DNA from 3 places in the Pseudoflavonifractor sp. HCP28S3_F10 genome. Region 1 is predicted to be linked to each of the others. Evidence: riboswitches for the same ligand, from Rfam matches in the RefSeq annotation. Region 1 holds a riboswitch; each other region holds the start of a gene.

The links. A riboswitch is a leader RNA that binds a small molecule or an ion and turns the genes downstream of it on or off. The one in region 1 is predicted to bind glycine.
Region 2: linked by a shared signal. The riboswitch ahead of ACTNBZ_RS00470 (alanine/glycine:cation symporter family protein) and the one ahead of gcvT (glycine cleavage system aminomethyltransferase GcvT) in region 1 are both predicted to bind glycine.
Region 3: linked by a shared signal. The riboswitch ahead of ACTNBZ_RS00725 (GrdX family protein) and the one ahead of gcvT (glycine cleavage system aminomethyltransferase GcvT) in region 1 are both predicted to bind glycine.

What each region holds. Positions count from the first base shown of each region.
Region 1 is NZ_JBQHUB010000005.1:90,625-100,417, forward strand. Features, by position in the region: gene ACTNBZ_RS04080 (penicillin-binding transpeptidase domain-containing protein) at 1-367, opposite strand, end outside; gene ACTNBZ_RS04085 (FtsW/RodA/SpoVE family cell cycle protein) at 364-2,190, opposite strand; glycine riboswitch at 2,468-2,551, shown strand; gene gcvT (glycine cleavage system aminomethyltransferase GcvT) at 2,736-3,815, shown strand; gene gcvH (glycine cleavage system protein GcvH) at 3,933-4,313, shown strand; gene gcvPA (aminomethyl-transferring glycine dehydrogenase subunit GcvPA) at 4,319-5,635, shown strand; gene gcvPB (aminomethyl-transferring glycine dehydrogenase subunit GcvPB) at 5,632-7,077, shown strand; gene lpdA (dihydrolipoyl dehydrogenase) at 7,177-8,559, shown strand; gene ACTNBZ_RS04115 (nitroreductase family protein) at 8,696-9,256, shown strand.
Region 2 is NZ_JBQHUB010000001.1:87,953-97,745, forward strand. Features, by position in the region: gene ACTNBZ_RS00435 (sensor histidine kinase) at 1-1,120, shown strand, start outside; gene ACTNBZ_RS00440 (GerMN domain-containing protein) at 1,117-2,028, shown strand; gene ACTNBZ_RS00445 (O-acetylhomoserine aminocarboxypropyltransferase/cysteine synthase family protein) at 2,138-3,421, shown strand; gene ACTNBZ_RS00450 (prolyl-tRNA synthetase associated domain-containing protein) at 3,424-3,987, shown strand; gene ACTNBZ_RS00455 (DUF6323 family protein) at 4,276-4,722, shown strand; gene ACTNBZ_RS00460 (DUF6179 domain-containing protein) at 4,712-5,596, shown strand; gene ACTNBZ_RS00465 (glycosyltransferase family 8 protein) at 5,606-6,445, opposite strand; glycine riboswitch at 6,887-6,980, shown strand; gene ACTNBZ_RS00470 (alanine/glycine:cation symporter family protein) at 7,166-8,542, shown strand; gene ACTNBZ_RS00475 (uracil-DNA glycosylase) at 9,165-9,731, shown strand.
Region 3 is NZ_JBQHUB010000001.1:143,828-153,620, forward strand. Features, by position in the region: gene gluQRS (tRNA glutamyl-Q(34) synthetase GluQRS) at 1-741, shown strand, start outside; glycine riboswitch at 865-979, shown strand; glycine riboswitch at 982-1,076, shown strand; gene ACTNBZ_RS00725 (GrdX family protein) at 1,150-1,527, shown strand; gene ACTNBZ_RS00730 (glycine/sarcosine/betaine reductase component B subunit) at 1,532-2,812, shown strand; gene grdB (glycine reductase complex selenoprotein B) at 2,827-4,131, shown strand; gene ACTNBZ_RS00740 (response regulator transcription factor) at 4,302-4,979, shown strand; gene ACTNBZ_RS00745 (sensor histidine kinase) at 4,990-6,285, shown strand; gene ACTNBZ_RS00750 (MGDG synthase family glycosyltransferase) at 6,475-7,566, shown strand; gene ACTNBZ_RS00755 (lysylphosphatidylglycerol synthase transmembrane domain-containing protein) at 7,691-8,788, shown strand; gene ACTNBZ_RS00760 (ROK family protein) at 8,904-9,793, shown strand, end outside.

The DNA of each region.
Region 1 (9,793 bases):
CCATGGGGCTGTAAGCTCCGGTGAGCAGATTGTAGCCCGAGAGCTTGTCGGCAAAGGCCACCAGTGCCCCGGTACCGATATTGCCCGCCGGGTCCCCCACCGCGTGGAGGGTGGCCTTGCGGACAGTGGCCCCGTCGTAATAGCGGCGCTCCCCATTCTCATCGGCCCAGGAGAGCACATCTCCGTCCCGGTCCAGCACCCGGCCCACCGAGAGCTGGCCCTTGCTGTTGTAGAGGTGGCGGTTGGCCGCGAAGCCCGCCCACCGTCCGCCGCTGACCACGAAGCGGACGCAGAACAGTCCCAGCCCCAGCAGCAGCGCCAGGGCCAGCAGCAGGCAGACCACCGCCCGTTTTTCGATCTTTTTCATGGCTCCTCCTCCCGGCCCGTATCAAAGTCAAATCCGGGCTTCTCCGCCGGACGGCGGGCCAGCCGCTCTTCGTCCGCCCGCTCCTTCCGCCGGTTGGGCAGCCGGATGGCAAAGCTGGCGTTCTGGCGGGTATCCGTGGCCTTCAGGAAGGCCAGCAGCCCCCAGGAGGACAGCATGGAGGACCCGCCGTTGGACACAAAGGGGAAGGTCACGCCGGTAAGGGGCAGGATGTCCACCGCACCCAGCACGTTGAGGCAGGTCTGGAACACCATCATGGAGGTGGCGGCGCAGGCGGCGATGGTATAGAAGCTGGACCGCCCCGCCCGGCAGCACCGCACCGCAAAGACCGCCAGGGTCAGGATGCAGCACACCGCCAGCACGGCGATGATGAGCCCCCACTCCTCACAGAGCATGCCGAACACCAGGTCGGTGTCGGCGGCGGGCACCCGGTGAAGCCAGCCCCGCCCCGCGCCCACGCCCACCAGGCCGCCGGAGGCGGCCGCCGACATGGTGCGGGTCTGCTGAAAGCCCCCGTCGCTGGCATACTGCCAGGCGTGGCCCCAGGTGGCGAAGCGCCGCAGGATATAGGGCTTGACCGACAGGATGACCAGCACGCCGAACACCGCCGCGCCGCAGATGAGGGCCAGGGTGGCAAAGTCGCCGGAGCGGAGGTAGGCGATGACCAGAAAGGTGATAAAGAAGATGGCCGCCGTGCCGAAGTCGCTCATCAGGGCCAGGCAGCCCATGCACACGCCGGTGAGTAGGATGAAGAGCCCCAGGTTCCGCTTGCGGAAGAGCCGCTCCAGAGTGGCGGCGCCGGCGAAAATATAGCAGATCTTGGCCACCTCGGAGGGCTGGAAGGAGATCCCGCCGATGCTGATCCAGTTGGCCGCGCCGTACTTCACCTGTCCGGCCACCAGGGAGAGCCCCAGCAGGCAGATGGCCCCCGCCGCCATGAGCCAGCGGATTTTCTTGACCCGGTCCAGATCCCGCAGAAAGACCCCCAGCACCAGGAAGAGGATCAGTCCCAGCACCATGGCGGCCAGCTGCTTGAAGAGCGCGTGGGGAGCCGACGAGGCAGTCACTGCCAGAGAGAGGGTGCACAGAAAGAAGGCGATGACCTCCATCTCAAAGCCTACCCGGCGCAACGCCCGCAGGGCAAGAAAGTGGGTCCACATCACCCCGGTGAGACACAGAAAGGAAAGAAGCAGCGGCGCACCGGCCTCCTCCCCCGCCGCCGCGATGAGCTGCATCGCAGTCAGGACCTGGAACACCGTGAGCAGGACCAGCGCTCCCCAGGGCGACGCGGGCCGCTCCACCGCCCGGCGGCGGCGCCGCCAGTCCTCCCGCTCCTCCAGGGACACCGGCAGCAGCACGGTCTCCACCCCGGCCAGACCCAGCACATCGCCGAAGGCCACCGGGGCGCTCCCGTCCACCGGCGTGCCGTTCACCGTCACGCCCCCCTTGGAGTCCAGATCGTACACAGTCCAGCGGTCATCCTCGCCCCGGATGAGGGCGGCGTGCTGCCGGGAGACCACCGGATAATTGAGCACCACGTCGGCCGCCCTGCCCCGGCCCAGAATGTTCTCCCAGTGGGTCAGAGGCTCGCTGGCGCCGTTGGGTAATGTCAGATAGGCCCAGACCTCCGGCATATGAGGCACCTTCAGCAGGGACCGGATGGCCCCCGTCAGGATCATCAGCGCCAATATGGGAAAGAGAAATCGGACGATGGACGTATACCAGGCGGCTGCCACCGGGTACTCCGCCGGCAGTGCCAGGAGCCGGTGCAGAAAAGCCCCGGGCTGAGTCAGAAGCGCCTGCATGGCATCTCCTCCTTATTACAATTTCATCCCGCTGCGCGGATAGGGCCTTCCGTCCCATTCCCGCATTTTGCAGTTCAAGTATAACACAGTTTCAAAATGGCGCAAGCGCAGGTTGTCGGGTATGACTGGAACACCTGTTAAACTTTTCTGATATTTGGCGTTCCGTATTATTCAAAAAAACAAGTTGACTTTTTGGAAAAATGTATTATACTCATGGGTATAAAGAAAAACTCGCAAGTACACCCTGCAATTCATAGAAAAAATCAATATTGCCCGGATGACACAGTCGAGAGAGTGTGATACTTCACCGCCGAAGGGGAAAGCGAGAAAATCTCTCAGGCAAAAGGATCGGCTGCCGACGGAGCTCTGGAAAGCGGACGGTCTTTCCGCCCGCGCCGACGATGCAACTCTGAATTTTATTCAGGGGAAACTTTCAGGTAATGGACAGAGGCGTATAGCATTTCCGCTATGCGCTTTTTTCATGGTTTTTGATGACTGCGGGTATATTTTTTGGCTTTGTGAGTTTATTTTAGGAGGTATGTATCATGGAGAAGAAGACCCCCCTTTATGACTGCCATGTAGCCGCCGGCGGAAAGATCGTCCCCTTTGCCGGCTGGCTGCTGCCCGTGCAGTACAGCGGCGTGGTGGCCGAGCATATGGCGGTGCGCACCGCCTGCGGTCTGTTTGACGTCTCCCACATGGGCGAGCTGGTCCTGCGCGGCAAGGACGCCCTGAAGAACCTGAACAACCTGCTGACCAACGACTATACCGACCTCCAGTCCGGCTATGCCCGGTACAGCCTGATGTGCTACGAGACCGGCGGCGTGGTGGATGACCTCATCGTCTACAAGTGCTCCGACGAGGCTTACCTCATCGTGGTCAACGCCGCCAATTGCGAGAAGGACGCCAACTGGATCTCCGAGCACCTGTCCGGCGACTGCACCATGGAAAACATCTCCGATTCCGTCGCCCAGGTGGCCCTCCAGGGTCCCAAGGCCGAGGCCGTTCTCTCCAAGCTCTCTGGCACCATTCCCTCCGGCAACTACACCTTCATCGCCGAGGGCAATGTGGACGGCATCAAGGCCATTGTCTCCCGCACCGGCTACACCGGCGAGGACGGCTTTGAGATTTACTGCGCCAGCGCCGACGCCCCCGCCCTGTGGAACAAGCTGCTGGAGGCCGGCAAGGACGAGGGCCTCATCCCCTGCGGTCTGGGCGCCCGCGATACCCTGCGCCTGGAAGCCGGCATGCCCCTCTACGGCCACGAGCTCTCCGCCGAGATCAACCCCTACGAGGCCGTTCTCGGCATCTTCGTCAAGATGGATAAGCCCGACTTCATCGGCAAGGCCGCGCTGGAGAAGGCCCGTCCCGTCTCCCGCCGCAAGGTGGGCCTGAAGGTCACCGGCCGGGGCATCATCCGCGAGCACTGCGACGTGTACGCCGGCGATGAGAAGGTTGGCTTTGTCTCCTCCGGCACCCACTGCCCCTACCTGGGCCAGGCCGTCGCCATGGCCATGGTCCCCGTGGAGTACAAGGAGCCCGGCACCAAGCTGCTGGTGGACGTGCGCGGCCGCAAGGTGGAGTGTGAGGTCATCAAGACTCCCTTCTACAAGCGCGCCCAGTGATCCCTTTTCTCTGAGCATGATACCTTTCTGACCGGACCAGATCATCCAATTATCCAAATGATCCAACCATCCAAACTATCCCAATATCCAAAACAATACATAAAAGGAGACATTATTATGAACTTCCCCTCTGATCTGCTGTACGCCAAGTCCCACGAGTGGGTCCGCAAGGACGGCGACACCTATGTCATCGGCCTGTCCGATTTCGCTCAGGACGAGCTGGGCGATATCGTCTTTGTCAACCTGCCCCAGGAGGGCGACTCCGTCTCCGTGGGCGAGGCTTTTTCCGACGTGGAGTCCGTCAAGGCCGTGTCTGACGTGCTCTCCCCTGTCTCCGGCACCGTGGTGGCCGTCAATGAGGAACTGATGGACGATCCCGCCAAGGTCAATGCCGACCCCTACGGCGCCTGGTTCGTCAAGGTGGAGAACGTGACCGAGGAGGAGGAGCTGCTGGACGCCGCCGCCTATGAGGCCCACTGCGCTGCCGAGAAGGAGTAAGATACATGTCGAGCTATCTGTGTTCTACCCCCGAAGAGCGTCAGGAGATGCTCTCCGAGCTGGGTATGAAATCCATGGATGACCTCTACGCGGACGTTCCCCGGGAGGTCATGATCCAGGGGCCCCTGGACCTGCCCAATCCCAAGTCCGAGCTGGAGATCCGCCGGACCATGGAGTCCCTGGCCGATCAGAACGTGCGCTTCCGCACCATCCTGCGGGGCGCCGGCGCCGAGCGGCACTACATCCCCGCCGCCGTCACCCGCATCACCAGCAACGAGATCCTGGTCACGGCCTATACCCCCTATCAGGCCGAGGTGAGCCAGGGCATCCTCCAGTCCATCTTTGAGTATCAGACCATGATCTGCGAGCTCACCGGCATGGACGTGTCCAACGCCTCCGTGTACGACGGCGGCACCGCCGCCGCCGAGGCCGCCGCCATGTGCCGCGACCGCAAGCGCACCAAGGTCCTGGTCTCCGAGACCGCCCATCCTGACGCTGTGGCCGTTATCAAGACCTACTGCTACGGCTCCAACACCGAGGTGGTCATGGTTCCCGCCAAGGACGGCGTCACCGATCTGGACGCCCTGAAGTCCCTGCTGGCGGACGACTCCGCCTGCTTCTACGTCCAGCAGCCCAACTTCTACGGCATGCTGGAGGACGGCGACGCCCTGGGCGAGGCCGTTCACGCCGCTGGCGCCAAGTACATTATGGGTGTCAACCCCGCCACCCTGGGCCTGCTCAAGACCCCCCGGGAGTACGGCGCCGATGTGGCCGTTGGCGAGGCCCAGCCCCTCGGCATGCCCCTGTCCTGGGGCGGCCCCTACCTGGGCTTCATGGCCTGCACCAGCGCCATGATGCGCAAGCTGCCCGGCCGTATCGTAGGCGAGACCACCGATGACAAGGGCGAGCGGGCTTTTGTTCTCACCATGCAGGCCCGTGAGCAGCACATCCGCCGGGAGAAGGCCAGCTCCAACATCTGCTCCAACCAGGCCCTCTGCGCCCTGACCGCTTCGGTCTATCTGGCCGAGATGGGCCCCGCCGGTCTGGCCGAGGTGAGCCAGCAGTGCTACGACAAGGCCCACTATCTGGCCAGCGAGCTGTGCAGGATCGACGGCGTTGAACTGGTCCACAAGGGCGAGTTCTTCCACGAGTTCGTCACCACCCTGCCCGATGCCGGCCGCGTCCTCAACGTGCTGGAGGTCAACGGCATCCTGGGCGGCCTGCCCGTCAAGGACGGCGTGCTGTGGTGTGTCACCGAGTTCTGCACCAAGGCCGACCTGGACGAGGCTGTGGCCATCATCAAGGAGGCGTACGGAGAATGAAACTGATTTTTGAGCTCAGCCGCCCCGGCCGCGGCAATAAGGTCCTGGTCCCTCACGTCTCCCCTACCCTGGACCCGGAGGCCGATTCCGTACCTGTTCTGGAGATCCCCGCCGCGTTCCGGCGCAAGAGCGCGCCCCGGCTGCCCGAGGTCAGTGAGAACGACCTCTCCCGGCACTATAACGCTCTGGCCCGCCGCTCCTTCGGCGTGTGCGACGGCTTCTATCCTCTGGGCTCCTGTACCATGAAGTACAATCCCAAGATCAACGAGGTCATCGCCAGCTTCTTCAAATTCACCGACATCCATCCTCTGCAGCCCAAGCATACCGCCGCCGGCTGCGAGACGGTGTATGCCCTGGCTGAGAAGTATCTCTGCGGCATCACCGGCATGGACGCCATGACCTTCCAGCCCGCCGCCGGCGCTCACGGCGAGTTTACCGGCGTGCTGCTCATCAAGGCCTATCATCAGTCCCGGGGCGATACCGCCCGCAAGAAGATCATCGTCCCCGACTCCGCCCACGGCACCAACCCCGCTACCGCCGCCATGTGCGGCTTTGAGGTGTGCTCCATTGCCTCCACCCCCGATGGCATGGTGGACCTGGACGCTCTGCGCTCCGTGGTGGGTCCCGACACTGCCGGCCTTATGCTCACCAACCCCAACACCGTGGGCAAGTTCGATAAGAACATTCTGGAGATCACCAGGATCGTCCACGACGCCGGCGGCCTGTGCTACTATGACGGCGCCAACCTGAACGCCGTCATGGGCGTGGCCCGTCCCGGCGACATGGGCTTTGACGTGTGCCACCTGAACCTGCACAAGACCTTCTCCACGCCTCACGGCGGCGGCGGCCCCGGCTCCGGCGCGGTGGGCTGCAAGGATATCCTCAAGCCCTTCCTCCCCGCTTCCACCCTGGGCGAGACCGTGGGTGAGCAGTCCATCGGCCAGGTCAAGATGTTCTACGGCAACTTCCTGGTGGTGCTGCGGGCCCTGGTCTACCTGATGACCCTGGGTAACTCCGGCGTGCGCGAGGCCGCCCAGACCGCCGTTCTCAATGCCAACTACATGAAGAAGAAGATGGAAGAGGCCGGCTATATCTCCGCCTATCCCGGCGTCTGCATGCATGAATTCGTGCTGGACCTGGCCCAGCTGAAGAAGGAGACCGGCGTCTCCGCGCTGGACGTGGCCAAGAGCATGCTGGACCACGGCATCCATCCCCCCACGATGTACTTCCCCCTCATCGTCCACGAGGCTCTTATGTTCGAGCCCACCGAGACTGAGTCCCGCGAGACCCTGGACGAAGCCTGCGAGGTCATGGCCAAGATCCTCAAGACCGCTTATGAGGACGCAGAGGCCTGCCACGCCGCGCCCCATAACACCGTCATCGGCCGGCCTGACGAGACTAAGGCGGCCCGCCATCCCGTGGTCCGCTACGAGTTCGCGTAATCCTGCCCGCAAAGCGGCGTCCGTTCCCTGCGGACGCCGCTTTTTTCCGGATATCCCACCGGGGATATCTCATTTCAACCACTCTGGAGGTCAAACAACATGCAATATGATCTGCTCGTCATCGGCGGCGGCCCCGGCGGCTTTGCCGCCGCGGTGAAGGCCGCTCAGCTCGGCAAAAAGGTGGCCGTGTTCGAGGCCCGTGAGCCCGGCGGCACCTGCCTCAACCGGGGCTGCATCCCCACCAAGGCCCTGATGCACTCCTCCCAGCTCTTCCAGGAGCTGAAGGAGGGCGTGCCCGGCATCGCCCTGGGCAGCGTGGAACCCGACTGGGCCTCCCTGGCCGCCCGCAAGAACGAGGTGGTGGAGACCCTGCGGGGCGGTATGGCTTCCCTGCTCAAGTCCAACAAGATCGACTCCATCAACGCCCGGGCCGTAATCACCGGCCCCCACACCGTAAAGGCCGGCGATGAGGTCTATGAGGGCGAGCACATCCTGGTGGCCGCCGGCTCCATCCCCTCCCGTCCTCCCATCCCCGGGCTGGACCTGCCCGGCGTGGTCACCAGCGACGAGCTGCTGGACGATATCTCCCCCCGGAACACCATGGTCATCATCGGCGGCGGCGTCATCGGCGTGGAGCTGGCCACCGTCTGGTCGGCCATGGGCGCCCATATCATCATCGTGGAAGCTCTGGAGCGCATCCTGGCCAACCTGGACCGGGAGATCTCCCAGTCCATGACCATGCAGCTCAAGAAGCAGGGTGTGGAGATCTACACCTCCGCCATGGTCTCCAAGCTGACCCGGGACGGCGATCAGGTCACCGTCCACTTCACCTACAAGGGTGAGGAGAAGTCGGCCGCCGGCGACACCGTGCTGGCCGCCATGGGCCGCCGGGCCAACACCGCCGGTCTCTTCGACGGCGTGGAGGTGGAGATGAACCGGGGCATGCTGGTGGTCAACGAGAAGTATGAGACCTCCGTGCCCTCCATCCTGGCCATCGGCGACGCCATCGGCGGCATCCAGCTGGCCCACAAGGCCGAGGCCGAGGGCGTCCGGGCCGTGGAGCTGCTCTACGGCCACCAGCCCGGACGGGTGAACGCTCCCATCCCCTCCTGCGTCTACACCTCGCCCGAGATCGCCCAGACCGGCATCACCGCCGACGAGGCCAAGGCTCAGGACATCCCCGTCCTCACCGGCAAGTACGTCATGGGCGGCAACGGCCGCACCGTCATCGAGGGCGGCGGGCGCAGCTTCATGAAGCTGGTATTCCACGCCGACACCCACGTCCTTCTGGGCGCCCAGCTCTTCTGCTATCGGGCCACCGACATCATCAGCGAGCTCAACACCGCGGTGACCCTGGGCCTCACCGCCGAGCAGCTCATGAGCCCCGTCCGCCCCCACCCCACCTTTGTGGAGGGCATCAGCGAGGCCGTGGAGGCTGCCTTTGGCATGAGCATCCACTCGGCTCCCGTCAAGAAGCGCTGATTTCATCCCCTTACCGTCAAAAGGGCCGCCCGATGGGCGGCTCTTTTTCTCGACGATATTCCAAAGCTGTGCTATAATGGGACAAAACGTCCGATCTCCGGATGATTCTATACCACGATCCAGAAAGGATGATTCAATGGACATTCTTGAGGCCATTTCCGCCCGGCGGAGCGTTCGAGCCTATACCGACCAGCTCATTCCCCGTGAGACCATAGACCAACTGCTGCGTCTGGGCACCATGGCCGCCACGGGCAGCAATCAGCAGCCCTGGGGCTTTGTGGTCCTCCAGGGCAAGGAGGAGATCGACGGCCACAACCGGGCTATCAAGGCCGACCTGCTCCCCCGGCTAGAGGAGGTCCCCCACCTCCAGCAGTACCGCGCCGGACTGGAGAATCCCAATTTCAGCGTGCTCAACCACGCCTCCAATATGGTCATCATCTACGGCAATACCCAGGCCCATTACCACGTGTACGACTGCACCCTGGCCGCCGCCAACATCATGCTCTCCGGCCGCAGCATGGGCATCGAGAGCTGCTGGATCGGTTTCGGCGAGTATTATTTCAACTCCCCCGCTTTCAAGGCCGCCCACGGTGTACCGGAGGAGTTTGAGCTGGTCTGCCCCATGACCCTGGGATACCCGGTCAAAGCCCCCACAGAAGGCCCTTCCCGGAGGGCCCCGCTGATCTTTTACCCCTAAATAACCAAAACGCCGTCCCGTGAGGTAGCTGTCCATAAAACAGGTTTTGAAAAACAAATACTATGGCAGTTGCCGGACAAGGGTTGCTGACAAAAGGGGTATGTGTCATTAAGGCACATGCCCCTTTGCTTTTGCAGTTGCCTTTGTTGATGGTAGATGGATAGGATGGATTTTGTACGATTTAAGGCCGATAATCCGGAATTAGCTTCCCTGTGAGCAACGTGAAAAACAGGGGCAACGATGCGTCCATGCCCTTGCACAAGTACAGCTCATAGGTCAGTTAAATGCCGATTTCCGACCTGTTTCATAAGGGTACTTCTGAGATGTCATCTTTCAGAAAAGTAGTCAGAAATCCCTCACTTAAACCAATCCTTGTGAGGATAGGAAAGAAGTTTGCTGAAATGGTAATTTCGTCCATTATTCTGCGCTTCTGCAATCCGTGTACTGCACTCACCGTTCCGTTCGCTATTGCATGGTTACAATTAGTTGTTCACCATCCAATGAACAGTGGAATCCCTTTCCATAAGCAGTACATCA
Region 2 (9,793 bases), on a different contig from region 1:
TCTGTGGGAGGTGGTCAGCGCCCTGCGGGGAGAGGATGTGTTCCGCTGCGAGTACCGGGAGGACGCCTTCCGCAGCCGGGCGGCGGCGCCCATCCGCTACCGGGGCATGACCCAGGGCGCGGTCTATCTCTATGAGTATGACGAAGAGCAGGCCGGGATGCTGGTGGATTTTCAGAAAAACCTGCGCAACATCTCCATCGTCATCTGCGTCGTGACGCTGCTGTTCAGCCTGCTCTTCTCCACGGCGGTGACACGGCGCATCGCCGTGCTGCTGCGGGGCATCCGCACGGTGCGGGAGGGCGAATACAGCCACCGTGTGTCCATGTCGGGCGGGGACGAGCTCACCCAGCTGGCCGACGAGTTCAACGCCCTCACCGGCCGGCTCCAGACCACCGAAGAGGTACGCCGGCGCTTTGTGTCCGACGCGTCCCACGAGCTCAAGACCCCCCTGGCCTCCATCCGCCTGCTCACCGACTCCATCCTCCAGGCCGAGCACATGGACGGCAGCACCGCCCGGGAATTCGTGGCTGACATCGGAGAGGAGGCCGAGCGGCTCACCCGCATCACCGAGAAGCTTCTCACCCTCACCCGGATGGACACCATGCCCCCTGTGGTGCGGGAACCGGTGGACCTGAAGCAGGTGGTGCTGCGGGTGGAGCATATGCTCACCCCCCTGGCCGGGACCCGGCAGGTAAACTTCCGTATGGACCTGGCCGGGTACTGCACTGTGCTGGCAAACGAGGATGACCTGTACCAGGTGACCTTTAACCTGGTGGAGAATGCCATCAAATACAATGTGCCCGGGGGTACGGTGATGGTGAGCCTCTTCCTGCGCCGGGGCCGGAACCGGGGGGACGGGGATCTGGTGGTCCTCCGGGTGGAGGACACCGGCGTGGGCATCCCGGAGGAGGATATGCCCAAGATCTTCGACCGGTTCTACCGGGTGGACAAGGCCCGTTCCCGGGAGGCGGGCGGCACCGGCCTGGGCCTGTCCATCGTGCGGGATATGGTGCGCCAGCACGGCGGCACGGTGGAGGTCCGCCGCCGTATGCCGGAGGGGACCTGCTTTGAGGTGGTCTTTCCCCGCTGGCAGCCGGAGCAGAAGGAGGAAAAGCCATGAAAAGGCGGAGACTGTTTCTGATGGGGATCCTCCCGCTGCTGCTGGCCGGGTGTGTGCTGCGCTCAGTCGGCGAGAATGCCCGGCCGGAGGGCTCTTATCAGCTCTATTTTCTGGAGGCTGCCGACGGGAGCGGCGCGGCCATCGCGGGAGAGACCTGGCTGCCGGAGGAGGGGGAGGACGATGTGATCCAGGCTCTGCTCTCCGCGCTGCTGGCCGGCCCCACCCAGCCGGGGCTCACCTCCCCTTTTCCCGCCGGCGTGCGCCTGCTGGGCTGGGAACAGGAGGATACCCGGCTCCACCTGGACCTGTCCGAGCAGTACGAGGGCCTGTCCGGTGTGGACCAGACCCTGGCCAACTACTGCCTGGCACTGACGCTGTGCCAGGTGGAGGGGGTGGAGTCGGTCTACCTTACGGTGGAGGGAGCGGAGAGCCCCTTCCTCCACAGCGAGGAGCTGCGGGCCGAGCGGGTGATCCTCTCGGGCGCGGAGGAGGAGCCGGTGGCTTTTACGGCCACCCTGTGGTTCCCCCAGCGGGAGGGGGAGGGCCTGGGCGTGGAGTACCGCCGGCTGCTCCTCACCGAGGAGGACAGTTTGAGCATGGCGGTCCTCTCCGCGCTGCTGGAGGGGCCCCGGTATGAGAGCCTGCGCCCGGTGCTTCCCGCAGGAACCGAGGTGCTGGGCGTGGCCACCGAGGAGGGCGTGTGCCATGTGGATCTTTCCCAGGCCTTCCTGGACGCCCTGCCCCGGGATAGCGGAGAGCTGCGCCTGCTGGTCTACTCCATCGTCAACACGGTGGCCGGCAATGTGGAGGCTGTGGAGTCGGTGCAGCTGCGGGCCGGGGGAGAGCCTATCCGCCTGCCCGGCGAGCTCTCCGGTCCCCTGGTCCCCGACCTGACGCTGGAACACTAGGGCCGCCGCCAGGTTGACAAATTTAGTTCTTTAGCGTACCATATAACCCAATCACACAGACAGATTCCGGGGCCCGCGCCCCACTCCAACAACAGAAAGGAAGACCCTGATGAGCCAGCAGCGTCCCGGCACCAAGTGCCTCCACGCGGGCTACCGCCCGGAGAACGGCGAGCCCCGCAACATCCCCATCATCCAGTCCACCACCTTCCGCTACGCCACCAGCGAGGCTATGGGCAAGCTCTTCGACCTGGAGGCCGAGGGCTATTTCTACACCCGGCTCCAGAACCCCACCAACGACCGGGTGGCGGCCAAGATCTGCGCGCTGGAGGGCGGCAGCGCCGCCATGCTGACCTCCTCCGGCCAGGCCGCTTCCTTCTATGCGGTGTTCAACATCTGCTCCTGCGGGGACCATGTGGTGGCCTCCTCCGCCATCTACGGCGGTACCTACAACCTTTTTGCCGTTACCATGAAGCGCATGGGCATCGAGTTCACCTTCGTGGAGCCCGACTGTACCGCCGAGGAACTGGACGCGGCCTTCCGGCCCAACACCAAGGCCGTGTTCGGTGAGACCATCGCCAATCCCGCCCTGGCCGTGCTGGACATCGAGAAATTCGCCTCCGCCGCCCACCGCCATGGGGTGCCCCTCATCGTGGACAACACCTTCCCCACCCCCATCAACTGCCGCCCCTTTGAGTTCGGCGCGGACATCGTGACCCACTCCACCACCAAGTACATGGACGGCCACGCCAACGCCGTGGGCGGCGCCATCGTGGACTCGGGCAAATTCGACTGGACCAAGTATCCCGACAAGTTCCCCGGCCTGTGTACCCCCGACGACAGCTATCACGGTGTGACCTACACCGAGCGCTTCGGCCTGGAGGGGGCCTATATCACCAAGGCCACCGCCCAGCTCATGCGGGATTTCGGCTCCATCCCCGCGCCCATGAACGCCTATCTCCTCAACGTGGGTCTGGAGACCTTGCCCCTGCGGATGGCCAGGCACTGTGAGAACGCCCTGGCCGTGGCCAAGTTCCTCCAGAGCCATGAGAAGGTGGCCTGGGTCAAGTACCCCGGCCTTCCCGGCGACCGGTACTACGAGATGGCGCAGAAGTATATGCCAAACGGCACCTGCGGCGTGGTCTCCTTCGGCGTGAAGGGTGGCCGGGCCAAGGCTGAGACCTTTATGGCCGGGCTGGAGCTGGCCTCCATTGCCACCCACGTGGCCGACGCCAAGACCTGCGTGCTCCATCCCGCCTCCGCCACACACCGGCAGATGAACGACGAGGAGCTGAAGGCCGCCGGTGTGTCCCCCGACCTGGTGCGCTTCTCCGTGGGCATCGAGGATATCAACGACATCCTGGAGGATCTGGACAGGGCCCTGGCGGAGGTGTAAGCGTGTACGTCAAGCCGGAACTCTATTCCTCCGCCCCGGCGGAGGAGCGCCACCCCCGGGAGATGGCGGTGTATGCCCTGCTGGATGAGCTGGGCATCCCCTACACCCGCTGCGATCACGACCATGCCGACACCATGGAGGACTGCCTGGCGGTAGAACAGGTGCTGGGCGTGCCGGTGTGCAAGAACCTGCTGCTGACCAACCGGCAGCAGACCGACTTCTACCTGCTGATGATGCCGGGAGACAAGCCCTTCAAGACCAAGGACCTGACCGCCCAGCTGGGCTGCGCCCGGCTGTCCTTCGCCACGCCGGCGCACATGGAGGCCCTGCTGGGGGCTGCCCCCGGTTCGGCCAGCGGTTTCGAGCTGATGAACGACCGGGAGGGGAAGGTCCGCCTGCTGATGGACCGGGAACTCCTCTCCGGGGCCTTTATCAGCGGCCACCCCTGCTTCTCCACCTCTACCATCAAGGTCGCTCTGGCCGATTTCCGGGAGAAATTCCTCCCCGCCGTGGGTCATGAGGCCACTGTTGTGGATCTGCCCCGGCCGAAGGCCCCCGCCAACTGAACAGACGAAAAGACCGGGAGCCGGTCCGTAAAAAATGCGGACCGGCTCCCGGTTTCTGCCCTTATATTACCACAAAATGACGAAAAAGTCAAGTCTTGCACTGAAAACGCCGCCGGTGTAATACTAAAACCTGATAAAAGGCTGTACAGCCTTTTATAGCGCGAAGCGCGTCAGGTTTTTATGAGACGCCGCCACACGACACGTGCGTCACCAGCGTGCGAAGCACGCGGGATTTCAAATAAAGCATTTTATTTGAAATCAGTATAAAACCAGTGTGAGGTGATGATGATGGACGAGCTTTTGGCATTGCGCCCGCTGGAAAACGGGCGGGAACAGGCGATGGCGCGGCTGCTGGAGCGGGGGAGCGTTACACTGCCCCTGACGGCGGAAGAGGCGGCCGGGCTGCTGGAGCGCCGGGACCAGGCACTGCGGGACACCCGGCGGGTGGAGTTCGGCCCGGGAGTGCTGGAGAAGCTGATGACCGCCTTCCGGGATTCCCCTTATCTGGACCCGGCGTGCTGGGCCGAGACCCTGGCCGGGCTGCAGGACCTGTTTTACGAGTACAAGAACCAGTGCATGGATGCCCTGTCCGACGATGAGCTCATCGCCGCCATGCGGCGGCTCTATGACGGGGAGGCCGGGGGTTCCCTGGACTATCTGGGCGGGACGGCGCTGGAGGAGCTGTGCCGGCGGCTGAGCAGCGGGGAAAGTTGGGAGGATGAAGATGAGAACTGAATTGGAGCGCCGGGCCGGAGCCATGCCGGAGGGGCTGCGGCGGGAGCTGTGGACCCTGCTGGCCCGGCAGGCGGCCCGCTATACCCGGGGGCGGAGCAGCTCGGTGTCCGAGGGGGCGGCCCGGGAGCTGATGGAGTCCATCTGCTTTACCCTGGGGCTGGATCCAAACGCCGGGAGCGGGGACTGGGCACGGCTGGAGCGGCTGGGCGTGGAGGAAGCCTTCCGCCTGGGACAGGCGGCGCTGGCGGAGGAGATGGAGAGAGGCAGGGCGCTGTACCGGGCGGTGCGGGAGAACATGCCCCGGCTGCGCAGCCGCTCCCTGGAGGATACGGTGGGGAGCATCGGGACCTTCTGGCGGCGGTACGACCGGGAGCTGCTGGCCCATCAGATCCCCTGCGACATCGACTATCAGCTCTCCCTGCCGGTGCCGGAGCACAGATTGGGGGTGCTCTACGTCAACGAGTATCTGCGGCGGCTGTGGATGGAGCAGGACCTGCTGCGCCGCTTCGACTGGGGACGGACCGCCGCCCTGCTGACACGCTGCTGCGGCGACTATACCGGGCTGCTGGTAAACCTGTGGGAGCCGGTGGCCGTCAACGCCCTGGGGCTGGTGCTGGCCGGGCGGGACCCCTTTGCCCTGTGGGTGGACGAGAAGATCCGGACGGAGCTGGCCCGGCTGCTGCTGCCCCTGAAGCGGGCGGAGCGGCTGGAAACGCTGGAGCGGGGGGCCTGCCGTCTGGCGGACGCCCTGGCGCTGGAGCAGCTGCCCCAGCGGCGCTATCTGACGGCGGAGGCCCGGGCTCTGCTTCCCCGGCTGACGGCGGCCCTGGAGCACGGGGACCTGAGCGGCGTGTTTTTTGATTTTGCGTGCTGAGCATAACGCCTATTGGGGGCCGGGCGCTTCCTCTTCCAGGGCCTCGGCGTGGATCAGACCGTCGTAGGCCTCATAAAACTCCCCCAGCTGGCCGGTGTAACCCGGTTTCCAGGGCTTGTTGCGGCCGCAGTAGTGGACGATGGCTGTGTGGCTGCACACCCAGTCCAGGTCTATTTGTGAGCCCGGCGTCAAACGGGAGAATGTGAGCAGCCGTTCGGTCATATTATATCGCATGGGGTCCAGCAGATGGATGCGGTCGCCGTAAAGGGCGCTGATGATGTCCTGGTCGGGCAGGAGCAGGGCGGAGCGGTGCTCCTCCACATAGTCCAGCACCGGCTGGAGCTCCTGCTCCCGGCGCAGCCGCTCCAAATTCATCAGCAGCACCCCGGAGTTGATATAGGGCCCCGGCGTCCGGGACTGGAGCCGCAGGGCGTTGAATTTTTCCAGGGAGCGGTTCACATGGCTGGCCGCGGCGAAGAAGCAATCCCCCATGGGGGTGGCCCACAGCTCGTCCAGCGGGCGGATGGCCACCAGGTCCGGGTCCAGATAGAGCACCCGGTCCAGGTCTTTGGGGAGATACCGGGCGGCGAAAATGCGGTCGTATATCTCGCAGGGATAGCGCCCGGTGGTGGGGGCACCGGCGAAGAGACGGTCGTCCGCCCGGATGCCTACCAGCTCCAGATCGGGGGCGTCCACCGCCCGGGCTACCCGGTCCAGGTCCTCCGGAACGAGGGAGCGGTGGAGCACAAAGACCCGGATATACCGGCCCGGATGCTGCTGTGCCACGCTTTTGAGCATGACGGCCAGAGGGTGGAGATAACTGCGGTTGACCGTAACGAGAAGATCCATGACGTCGTTTCCTCCGGGAGATATTTGGAGCGGTGGAAAACAGCCTTTGCATCCACCGCCCTGCAAAAAAGGATTACAAATCAAAATACCACAGTTTCCTCTAAAATTCCGGCGAAATTTGTGAAGAAAAAGAAAACAGAATATGAATCTTACACGCGAAATAATATGGAAAAAGATAGATGTTGGCTCCTCATATGTCTTCCGATGAAAGACATATGAGGATTTTTATAAAATGGAAAATATGCGGGGCGCCACAAGTATAGAACAAAAATTGTGGGGGAAAATACAAAATTATTTTCCTTGACGAATGGGCTGATATGCGTTATGATGATAATGCAAAAAGGGAATATAGACAGGACCCGCCACAAGGATGTGCCGCATCTGGTCTGTAGCAGAATAGATGCGTTTAAGTGTCCACGGTATAAGGACATATTGCGGCGGTGAATGGGCTCTGGAGAATCCCAATGACGGGGGCCGAAGGTGTAAGGTGCCGGCAAGGCGCCGATCTCTCAGGCAAAAGGACAGAGTGGAGCGCAGCCGATATGGGGGAGAACCCGCCGGCTGCGATTTACAGGGCCAGGCCGGAATACGGTCGGGCTTTTTATTTTGATTGGGGGGTGTGCAGCGGAGCATTTCTTGAGGCGGCAGCCCGGCGAAGTGTGCCGCCGGGCACGGCATTTGAGAGGAGTCCCTCTGAGGAAGTTAAAGGGAGGTAAATGTATGGAACAACTGACAATCCTTGTAGGTAAAGCCAGCGACTTTGTGTGGAACAGCGTACTGCTCTATGTGCTGGTTGCTACCGGTATTCTCTTCACCATTCGGCTCGGCTTCATCCAGATCCGGAAATTCGGCGCCGGCTGGAAGCAGATGTTCGGCAACTTCAGTCTGTCCGGCAAAAAGGCAGACAAGGACGGCATGAGCTCGTTCCAGGCGGCGGCCACGTCCATCGCCGCCCAGGTGGGCACCGGCAATATCGTGGGCTGCTCCACCGCCATCCTGTCCGGCGGCCCCGGCGCCATCTTCTGGATGTGGATCGCCGCGTTCTTCGGTATGTCCACCATCTATGCCGAGGCGGTCCTGGCCCAGAAATATAAGACCAGAGACGACAGCGGCGCTATCATCGGCGGTCCTGTCTATTACATCCGCGCCGCCTTCAAGGGAGGCTTCGGCAAGTTCATGGCCGGCTTCTTCTCGGTGGCAATCATCCTGGCCCTGGGCTTCATGGGCAACATGACCCAGGCCAACTCCATCAGCAGCTCCTTCGAGACCGCCTTCCACGTGCCCAAGATCGTGATGGGCGTGATCCTGGCGGCGGTGGCCGCGTTCATCTTCCTGGGCGGCGTGAAGCGCATTGCCTCCGTCACCGAGAAAGTGGTCCCCATCATGGCCATTTTGTACCTCCTCGGCGGCCTGATCGTGATCATCGCCAACGGCAGCCACATCCCCGAGGCGTTCCGTCAGATCTTTGTGGGCGCCTTTACCCCCAACGCCGTTCTGGGCGGCGCCATCGGTATCACCGTGAAGCAGGCGGTCCGTTTCGGTGTGGCCCGCGGCCTGTTCTCCAATGAGGCTGGTATGGGCTCCACCCCCCATGCCCACGCCATGGCCAAGGTGGCGAAGCCTGAGGATCAGGGTCATATCGCCATCGTCTGCGTGTTCATCGACACCTTCATCGTTCTGACCATTACCGCCCTGGTGGTTCTGACCAGCGGCGTGGTGAATATGAACGATATTGAGGCCAGCCCCGAAGCGGCCTCTCTGGCTCAGGCGGCCTTCAGCACCGTGTTCGGCAATTTCGGCAGCATGTTCGTAGCCATCTGCCTGCTGTTCTTTGCCTTCTCCACCATCGTGGGTTGGTACTTCTTCGGTGAGCAGAACGTCAAGTACCTCTTCGGCAACAAGGCCGTCAAGATCTACGCCGCCATCGTGGTGGTGTGCATCGTCATCGGCTCCGCGCTGAAAGTGGGCCTGGTGTGGAACCTGTCCGACCTGTTCAACGGCCTGATGGCCCTGCCCAACCTGATCGCACTGATCGCCCTGTCCGGCGTAGTGGTGCGCATTTCCAAGGGCCAGGATCAGCCTCTGACCCACAAATAAAGGGCTGTAAAAGGAACGCTTTTCCTGAACAAAGGCGGCGGCGCATATGCGCCGCCGCTATTTTTTGAATGACGATTTAAGGTGAATTTTTAAAGACATGCATCTGATATAAATTCCGCATGAATCCTTAAGAAAGGTGACGGTGCGCTAGTACATGCATAGAAGTGTCAAAAAGAACGATAAGAGAAAACTTAATGAATCGGAGCGGGATAAAAGAGCGGGGCGGTACGGAAAAACGGGGGAGTGCGCAGACAGAAAAAGACGGATCTGTTACTAGAACACGCTAAAGCGTGATAAAAAACAGCTAGTACGCGGACAGAAGAAAAAAGTAAAAAATTTCTAGATAATGGGAAAACATTTTTTCTACGGATCGAACCGGGATTTTGCTTGACGATAGGGGGAAACTATCATATAATCGCACCGAAAGGCGGGGAATTGCTTCCCTTCCTTTAAGTGAAAATGCCTGAACTTGCATTTTCTCGATATCCTCTTTCCTCTTTCTTCTTGCAGAATGCCCCGTGCCGGTTCCGGCGCGGGGCATTCTGTGTCTACAGAACTCTGGCCAAACGGAAGCGGCTGTGGTATGATATTGCACAGATGTCATACAGAGAGGAGGCGTGCTATGAAGGATTGGGATGGACTTTATCAGGAGTGTATGTCCTGCCGGAAATGTCCCCTGTGCGAGACGCGGACCAACGTGGTCTTCGGCGAGGGGGCCCGGGACGCCGAGGTCATGTTCATCGGCGAGGGACCGGGAGAGCAGGAGGATTTGACCGGCCGCCCCTTTGTGGGACGGGGCGGTAAATTCCTGGACGAGATGCTGGCCATGATCGACCTGGACCGATCCAGGGTGTTTATCGGCAATATGGTGAAGTGCCGGCCTCCCGGGAACCGGGACCCGCTGGCGGCAGAGCAGGAGGCGTGTATCGGCTACCTGCGCAACCAGGTGGCGCTGATCCGGCCCAAGATCATCGTCTGTCTGGGCCGCATCGCGGCCATGAAGCTGATCAAGGAGGACTTCAAGATCACCCGGGAGCACGGCGTCTGGTTCGAGAAGGCAGGCGTGCAGATGACCGCCCTTTTCCACCCGGCAGCCCTGCTGCGGGATCCCCGCCGCCGGCCCGAGACCTTCGCGGACCTGAAGGCCCTGCAGGCCAAGATCCGGGAGATCTGCGACCATACCTATTGATTGAAGTGCTTGAAAAAGCCCCGGAGGCGTCTGCCTCCGGGGCTCACATTTTTTGCGGGATA
Region 3 (9,793 bases), on a different contig from region 1:
CAGAAGGGCGGCCCCCACGGACCCTATCTCCAGAGCGAGCGCACTTTCTATTATAAGGAGTGTTTTGAACACCTGGAGGCAGAAGGATTGGTATACCCCTGCTTCTGCACCAGGGCGGAGCGGCTGGCCGCCTCGGCGCCCCACCGGTCTGATGGGCGGAATATCTATACCGGCCGCTGCCGGAGTTTGTCCTCCGCCCAGCGGGCCCAGCGGGCGGGGGAGCGGGACCCGGCCTGGCGGGTCGTGGTCCCGGATGAGCAGGTGTCTTTTACAGACGGACATATGGGCCGGTACGAAGAGAACCTGCTGACCGACTGCGGGGATTTTATCGTGCGCCGGTCCGACGGGGTCTATGCCTATCAGCTGGCGGTAGCGGCGGACGACGGGGCCATGAAGATCAGCCAGGTGGTCCGGGGCATGGATCTGCTGGACTCCACTCCCAGGCAGATCTACCTCTACCGGCTGCTGGGACTGCCTGTTCCCGCGTTTTTCCATGTGCCCCTGCTGGTGGCGCCCGATGGGCGGAGACTCTCCAAGCGGGACCGGGATCTGGACATGGAAGCGCTGCGCGCCAACAGCTCACCGGAAGAGGTCATCGGCACGCTGGCCTTCCTGGCGGGACAGACTGACCGGCCGGAGCCGGTGCAGGCCAGGGAACTGATCCCTCATTTCCGGTGGGATCGGGTCCCCCAAAAAGACATAAAAACAGAAACTGATATTTTCGATTATTGTACCGATTAGTATAGAAAAGTAGCGGGATATTAAGTAATCACGAATTTTTAATAATGAATATATAGAATCTCTTGTTGTATTTGAAATGCCGATATGTTATAATATAGCCATCGAAAAAACAAATATAGCTGGATGATGGCTGCGGGAGAGTTCGTCCCTCCCTCAGGGACGGCACCGAAGGTATAAGTGGGATTCATCTGCCGAGTGGTCCCGCCAATTTCTCAGGTTTCAGAACCGCGGTCGGACAGGACTCTGAAAAGACCATGATTCTCGTACATGGCACCGAAGGGGCAACTCCGATGGCTTCGAAAGCGGGGGAAACTCTCAGGTTTTAAACACAGGGTGCAGGGCAGATGTAGTAATACGTTGTGTTCTGTATCCTGTTTTTTCTGCAAAGGAGAGAGTGCCTTGCTTCTGGTGACAAACAACGAGAAAGTCCGGGATCAATATGGTTCGCTGTGTACGCTTCAGTTTGTGGACGGCGGCCATGTGGATGTCCTGACACATGTGAGAGACCTGGTCCACAGCGGGCATAAGCTGCTGACCCATCCGCTGGCCGGCAGTGTCAAGCCCAATGAGACCCCCTTCCGCTCGGTGGCCCTCACCGAGGAGGCGGGCCCTCTGGATCTGGAATCTCTGGACCTCATCGAGGCCGCTCTCGGCGTGTGCCGTCAGTTTAAGCCCCGGTTCCACCGGGGAGACGACGCGCCTGCCGACATGCGTGAGGACTTTGCGGAAATCGATTTTCGGCTGATCCATGGGGCGATAGCCCCGCATCTACAAAAAGGAGAGTGAGACTATGCGGCTGGAATTAGGCGAAATTCACATCAGCGACATTAAGCTCGGCGACTGCTCCAAGGTGGAGAACGGCACCCTCTACGTCAACGTGGAGGAGCTCCGCGCTCTGCTGCTGGAGGACGAGGACCTGGCCTCGGTTGACTTCGAGGTGGTCCATCCCGGCGAGTCCGTGCGCGTCCTGCCCGTCAAGGACGTCATCGAGCCCCGCGTCAAGGTGGAGGGCAACGGCGGCGTGTTCCCCGGCGTCATCTCCAAGGTCGGCACCGTGGGCAGCGGCAAGACCCATGTTCTCAAGGGCTGCGCCGTGGTCACCACCGGCAAGGTGGTGGGCTTCCAGGAGGGTATCATCGACATGAGCGGCCCCGGCGCCGACTACACCCCCTTCTCCAAGCTCCACAACCTGGTCATGATCTGTGAGCCCAAGGAGGGCATCAAGCAGCATCAGCACGAGCACGCCATCCGGATGGCCGGCCTGAAGGCTGCCACCTACCTGGGCGAGCTGGCCCGTACCCTGACTCCTGACGAGACCAAGGTCTATGAGACCTCCGGCGTCATGAGCGGCAAGGAGAAGTATCCCGACCTGCCCCGCGTGGGCTACGTCCTGATGCTCCAGAGCCAGGGCCTGCTGCATGACACCTATGTCTACGGCGTTGACATGAAGCGCTCCATGCCCACCATTCTCAACCCCACTGAGACCATGGACGGCGCCATCCTGAGCGGCAACTGCGTGTCCGCCTGCGACAAGAACACCACCTATCATCACCTGAACAACCCCGTCATTGCCGACCTGCTGGAGCAGCACGGCAAGACCCTGAACTTCGTTGGCGTTATCATCACCAACGAGAACGTGTACCTGATGGACAAGGAGCGCTCTTCCGACTGGTCCACCAAGCTGGCTCAGTTCCTGGAGCTGGACGGCGCCCTGGTCTCTCAGGAGGGCTTCGGCAACCCCGATACCGACCTGATCATGAACTGCAAGAAGCTGGAGGCTGCCGGCATCAAGACCGTCATCATCACCGACGAGTACGCCGGCCGTGACGGCGCTTCCCAGTCCCTGGCCGACGCCGATCCCGCTGCCGACGCGGTGGTCACCGGCGGCAACGCCAACATGGTCATCCACCTGCCCAAGATGGACAAGGTCATCGGCCACCCCGAGGCTGCCAACATCATCGCCGGCGGCTTTGACGGCGCTCTGGAGCCCGACGGTTCCATCACCGCTGAGCTGCAGGTCATTACTGGCGCCACCAACGAGATGGGCTTCAACAAGCTCAGCGCCAGATAAGGAGGGGAACTGTAATGAGTTTTAGAGTTGTTCATTATATCAACCAGTTCTTCGCCCAGATCGGCGGCGAGGAGAAGGCTGATTACGCGCCCGAGTACCGCGAGGGTGCTGTGGGCCCCGGCCTGGCGCTGAACGCCGCGTTCAAGGGCGAGGCTGAGATTGTCGGTACTGTCATCTGCGGCGACTCCTACTTCAACGAGAACCTGGAGTCCGCCAAGGCCACCGTGCTGAAGATGATTTCCGACGCCAAGCCCGACGTGGTCATCTGCGGTCCTGCCTTCAACGCCGGCCGTTACGGCGTGGCCTGCGGCACCGTGGCTGCCGCCGTGAAGGATGAGCTGGGCCTGCCCGTCGTCACCGGTATGTACGAGGAGAACCCCGGCGCCGACATGTTCAAGAACAAGGTCTATATCATCGCCACCAAGAACAACGCCGCCGGCATGCGCCAGGCCGCTCCCAAGATGGCCGCTCTGGCCCTGAAGCTGGCCAAGGGCGAGAAGGTCGGCGCCTCCGCCGAGGAGGGCTACATGCCCAACGGCCTGCGCGTCAACTTCTTTGAGGCTGAGCGCGGTTCCACCCGTGCCGTGAAGATGCTGCTCAACAAGCTCGCCGGCAAGCCCTACACCACCGAGTTCCCCATGCCCTCCTTCGACCGCGTCGCCCCCGGTCCGGCCATCACCGATCTGGCTCACACCACCATCGCTCTGGTCACCTCCGGCGGCATCGTGCCCAAGGGCAACCCCGATCACATCGAGTCCTCCTCCGCCTCCAAGTTCGGCCGCTATGACATCAGCGGCTTCGAGGATCTGACCGCTGCCGACCATGAGACCGCTCACGGCGGCTACGATCCGGTCTACGCCAACGAGGACGCCGACCGCGTTCTGCCTGTGGACGTGCTGCGCAAGATGGAGAAGGAAGGCAAGATCGGCGGCATCTATCCCTACTTCTTCACCACCGTCGGCAACGGCACCGCTGTTGCCAGCGCCAAGAAGTACGGCGAGGCCATCGGCAAGGAGCTTCGGGATGCCGGCATTAAGGCCGCCATCCTGACCTCTACGTGAGGCACCTGCACTCGTTGCGGTGCAACGATGGTTAAAGAGATCGAGCGTGCTGGCGTGACCGTGGTGCATATGTGCACCGTCACCCCCATCTCCATGACGGTTGGCGCCAACCGTATTGTCCCCACGATCGCGATTCCTCACCCCCTGGGCAACCCCGCCCTCACTCACGAGGAGGAGTTTGAGCTGCGCTACAAGCTGGTCGAGAAGGCCCTCAAGGCTTTACAGACTCCCGTGGATGACCAGACCATCTTCGACTGATTTTCCAAATCAGCTCCGAAATCCCCGTCGCCCATTGGGCGGCGGGGATTTTTTCGTGCCGGGAGGATTTACAGGAGAAGGCTCTTTTGGTATCCTTTTTTCAGACTATATTCAGATTCAAGCGGTAGAATGACAAAAACGACTTGATATCGAAGCAAGGAGGGATCGCCATGCGAGTCCTGATCGTCGAGGACGAACACCGTCTGGCCGAGACGCTGAGCCAGATCCTCAAAGAGCAGCACTATCAGACTGACACGGTCCATGACGGGACCGACGGACTGGATTACGCCCTCTCCGGCCAGTATGACCTGATCCTGCTGGACGTGATGCTGCCCCGGCTCAGCGGTTTTGAAGTAGCCCAGCGGCTGCGCTCCGCCCACATCTCCACCCCCATCCTGATGCTCACTGCCCGGGATGAGGTCAGTGACAAGATCGCCGGGCTGGACTGCGGCGCTGATGACTATATGACCAAGCCCTTTGATACCGGGGAGCTGCTGGCCCGGGTACGGGCCCTGACCCGGCGGCAGGGAGAGGTGCTCTCGGAGACCCTTACGGTCTTTGATCTGACGCTCAATCTGTCCACCCGCTGCCTTGGCTGCGCAGGAAGATCGGTGCGCCTGGGGTTCAAGGAGTTTGATGTGCTCCGCCTGCTTATGGCCGCGCCCCGGGCGGTGGTGCCCAAGGAGGACATTATCTCCAAGGTCTGGGGCATCGAGTCCGACGCGGAGGACAACAATGTGGAGGTCTATATCTCCTTTCTGCGGAAAAAGCTGGCTTTTCTGGGCTCCGGGGTGAGCATCGCCACGGTGCGTAAAGTGGGATACCATCTGGACTTCCCGGGGAACTGAGGAGAACAGTATGCTGAAACGGCTGAGACGGACCTTTATCCTGATCAATATGCTGCTGGTGAGCCTGGTGCTGCTCATCGTCTTCGGCGCACTGATGGGTTCCACCTCCCAGCGCCTTCGGGGCCAGAGCGTGGCCGCCATGCGCGTGGCGCTGAAGTGGCCGGAGGGCGGTCCGCCGCCCAGGGTGGAGATCGGACTGCCGCCCATGGAGCGGGAGCCGGAGGGACGGGAGGACCGTGGGCACGGTGAGCGGCAGACGGCCATGATCCCGGTCTTTACTGTAGTGCTGGATGAAGAGGGAAATATGGTCTCCTCCACCCTGGGCGGGAACATTCAGGTGTCTGAAGAGACCCTGGAGCAGGCAGTGGCCCAGGTGTGGGACACCGGGGAGCGGGAGGGGACCATCTCCGGGCTCCACCTGCGCTTTCTGGCGGAGGAGGACGGGGCGGGGAATCTGCACATCGCCTTTGCCGACCTCCGGTGGGAGCAGGAAAACCTGGCTGATCTGGTCCGTAACTCCCTTCTGGTGGGGACGGTGGGCCTGATGGGATTTTTCCTGGTGAGCCTGTTTTTGTCCACATGGGCGCTGCGTCCGGTGGAAAAGGCATGGAAGCAGCAGCGGCAGTTCGTGGCCGACGCCTCCCATGAACTCAAGACCCCGCTCACTGTCATTCTGGCCAATGTGGGCATCGTTCTGGCCCACCCGGAGGACCGGGTGAAGGAGCAGCAAAAATGGCTGAGCTATATCCAGGAGGAGGGGACCCATATGCGGGGCCTGGTGGAGGACATGCTCTTCCTGGCGAAAAACGACGCGGCCCGGGCGCCCCTCCACCCTGTGGAGCTCTCTATGAGCGAGCTGACCATGGGCTGTCTGCTGCCCTTCGAATCGGTGGCCTTTGAGGCGGGAGTGACGTTGGAGAGCCGGATCGAACCGGGGCTCTCCCTCCGGGGGGATGAGGCCCAGCTCCGGCGGCTGGTGATGATCCTGCTGGACAATGCCGTCAAATACGCCGGTGAGGGCGGGAACGTGAAGCTGACCCTCTCCCGGCAGGGAGACCGGCTGAAGCTGTGGGTCCGCAACACCGGCGAGCCCATTCCGCCGGAGCATCTGCCCCATCTTTTTGAGCGGTTCTACCGGGTGGACAGCTCCCGCAGCAGGGAGCGGGGCGGCTACGGGCTGGGGTTGGCCATCGCGCAGACCATCGTGGACAGCCACGGCGGCCGCCTGTCGGTGACCAGTTCTGCCGAGACGGGCACCTGCTTTACCGCCCTGCTGCCCACCGTCTGCAGAGGCATCCGGACTTGAAAGAAGCTGCACGCGGGCGCGTTTCCAAGAGAGAACGCGCCCGCGTTTTTATGTTCTGATCGCCTGTGGAGGATGAGAACAATAAAAAAGAATATTTTTTATGTTTCCTTAAAGGGATTTTAAGGATTAAGCAGGGGCTTTCTAAAAATTCTTCCTGTATGATAAGGGCAGAACAAAGGAGGGAGCTCTATGAAGATCCTGATCCTGACGGGAAAATTCGGTATGGGACACTGGTCCGCCTCCCAGTCGCTGTGCCAGCAGCTCACGCGGGCCTTTCCCCGGGCGGAGGTCCGGGTGGTGGACCTGTTTGCCTACGCCATGCCGGGCGCCTCCGAGGCGCTCTACCGGGCCTTCCATCTGCTGGTCACCTACGGATACGGCCTGTTCAACACCTATTACCGCCTCGCCGACCATCTGCCCGCCGACACCGGCTCCCCGCTGGACAGGCCCATGCTGGAGCGCCTGGAGGAGCTGCTGCTGGAGGAGCGGCCCGACGCCGTGGTGGCCACCCACCCCATCTGCGCGGGACTGGTGTCCCGCTTCAAGGAGGAGACCGGGGAGGATCTGCCCCTCATCACCTGCGTCACCGATCTGTCCACCCACAATGAGTGGCTCCACCGGGGGACCGATTGCTATCTGGTGGGCAGCCCCGAGATCCGGGACCGGCTGGCCGCCAAGGGAGTGGAGGAGGAGCGTATCCTGGTCACCGGTATCCCGGTGAAGGAGGAATTCCGGCTTCCCGGCCACCGCCGGGGCGGGGAGAAGCGCCGCCTTCTCATCATGGGCGGCGGACTGGGACTGCTGCCCCGGAAGGACCGGTTCTACGAGGCCCTGAACGGCCTGCCCGGGGTAGAGACCACCATGATTGCCGGGAACAACCGGAAGCTGTACCACCGGCTCCATGGGCGGTATGAGCACATCGAGGTGGTGGGCTTTACCCACCGGGTGTGGGACTATATGGCACAGGCCGACCTGATGCTCACTAAGCCCGGCGGTATCACCGTGTTTGAGGCCATCTTTTCCGAACTGCCCCTGCTGCTGTGGGAGCCATTTTTGCAGCAGGAGAAGAACAATGCCCGCTTCCTGCTCCGGGCGGGCCTGGCCCGGTCGGCGGCCAAGGAGCCGGAGGAATGCCTGGAGGCCATCCGGACACTGATCTATGACGACCATGCGCTGGAACAGATGGCGGAGCGGATGCGCGGAAGAAAGGAAGCACTGGAGTCTCAGGCGCTGGACCGGGTGCTGGACGCCATGGTGCGCAAGAGGGAGGTGTACGCGTGATGAGCGGAAAAAAAGGCGTGATTCTTCGGCGTGCGCTTGCCGCGGCCGGACTTGTGGCCGCCTGCGGGGCGGTCTGCCGGGTATTGTCCGGCCTTTGCCGCGGAAGAAAACGGAGGCAATGACCGTGTGGGGAAGAAAACATCTGCTGGGCGGTATTCTGCTGCTGGCCCTGATGGCGGCCACCGCTTGGCTGCTGCTGCGGGACCAGCCTCTCTCCGCTCTGCTCCTGGTGCTGGGGCATACAGACACCGGATATCTGCTGCTGGGCCTGGGGCTGATGTTCCTGTTTGTGGGCTGTGAGGCCATGTGCAGCCGCCTGGCCCTGAGGCGGCTGGGCTGCCGGGTGACTTGGCGGCAATGCCTGGGGTATTCCTTTGCGGGGTTTTACGTCAGTTCCATCACACCCTCGGCGACTGGGGGACAGCCGGCCCAGATCTACTATATGTCCCGGGACGGGATACCTGCCGCCCACGGGGCCCTCAATATGATGCTCATCGCCGTGTGCTATCAGGTAACGGTGCTAGGATATGCCCTGACAGCCTGGCTGGCCCTGCCGGAGCTCCGCACCGCCCTGGGCGGCGGCCTGGAGTGGCTGCTGCTGTACGGCGGCGGGGTGATGCTCTTCCTTACGGCCGGGATGCTGGTGATGATGTTCCTGCCCGGCCCGGCCACCGCCCTGACCAGGGGTGTGCTGGCCCTGCTGGCGGCGGTGGGGGCGGTCCGGGACCGGGAGGCAGCCGAGGAGAAGCGGAAAAAGCAGCTGGCGGCCTATGCCGCCGGGGCCCGGTGCCTGCGGGGACACCCGGAGCTGCTGCCCATGCTGCTGCTTCTTACCGCGGCACAGCTGACGGCCCTCTTCGCGGTGCCTTATGTGGTCTATCTGGCGTTTGGACTGCGGGGGGAGGGACTGCCCATCTTTCTGGGTACCCAGGCCCTGGTGACACTGGCGGTCTCCTCCCTCCCCCTGCCGGGGGCGGTGGGCCCCGCCGAGAGCGGCTTTGTCCGGGCCTTCACGCCCCTCTTCGGCGCCGGGCTGGTCACCCCCGCCATGCTGGTGAGCCGGGGCATCAGCTTTTACGCCTTCCTGCTCATCAGCGGCTGCGTCACTCTGGCGGTCCACCTGAGAGGCAGCGCGAAGCGGGTTGACGCAGGCAGAGAAAAGCAGAATCTCCGGAAGCACACGGTTTCCAGGTGCAAAGCGCCCCAAACTGTGGTACAATAGCTTCACTTGGCGAGCTGCCGCGCCAGCGGCGGGGAGCCTAGTGAAACTTGTGCCTGTGGCGCAATAGCTTCACTTGGCGAGCGAACGCGCCCGCACCGGAGGAGTGGATGTATCTATGTATTATCTGGGTATCGATCTAGGCGGCACCAATATTGCCGCCGCCGTGACGGATGAAGCGGGCGCCATTCTGGGCCGGGCCAGCATCCCCACTCCCCGGGGAGGGGACGTTCCCGCCGGGGTGGCCGGGACCATGGCGGAGGCCTCCCGGGCCGCCGCGGAGGACGCGGGCCTCCGGCTGGAGGAGGTGGGCTCCGTCGGCATCGGCTCCCCGGGCACCATTGACCCGGAGAGCGGCACCATCCTCTACTGGAGCAATCTGGACTTCCAGAACGTTCCACTGGCTGCTTTGCTGCAGGAGCGGCTGCCCATGGACGTCCCTATCTATATGGAGAACGACGCCAACGCCGCCGCCCTGGGCGAGTACGCCGCCGGCGCGGGCAAGGGAAGCCAGTCCATGGTGGCCATCACCCTGGGCACCGGAGTGGGAGGCGGCGCGGTATTGAACGGAAAGCTCTACACCGGCTTCAACTACGCCGGCATGGAGGTGGGCCACTTCGTGCTGGAGCAGGGGGGACGGCTGTGCACCTGCGGCCGCCGGGGCTGCTTCGAGGCTTACTGCTCCGCCACCGCCCTCATCAAACGCACCCGGGAGCTGATGGAGAAGAACCCCAAGTCCCTGCTGTGGCAGCTGGCCGAGGGCGACCTGGCCAAAGTCAACGGCAGGCTCCCCTTTGACGCCGCCGCCCTGGGGGATGCGGTGGCAGGCAAAGTGGTGGACGAGTATGTGGAGTACCTAGGCTCCGGCGTGGCCAGCCTGGTCAATATCCTCCAGCCCGAGGTGTTCTGCATTGGCGGCGGCCTGTCCAACCAGGGCGAGACCCTGATGGCCCCGGTACGCTACATCCTCAACCGGGAGGATTACGCCCGGAACAACGCCCACCGCAC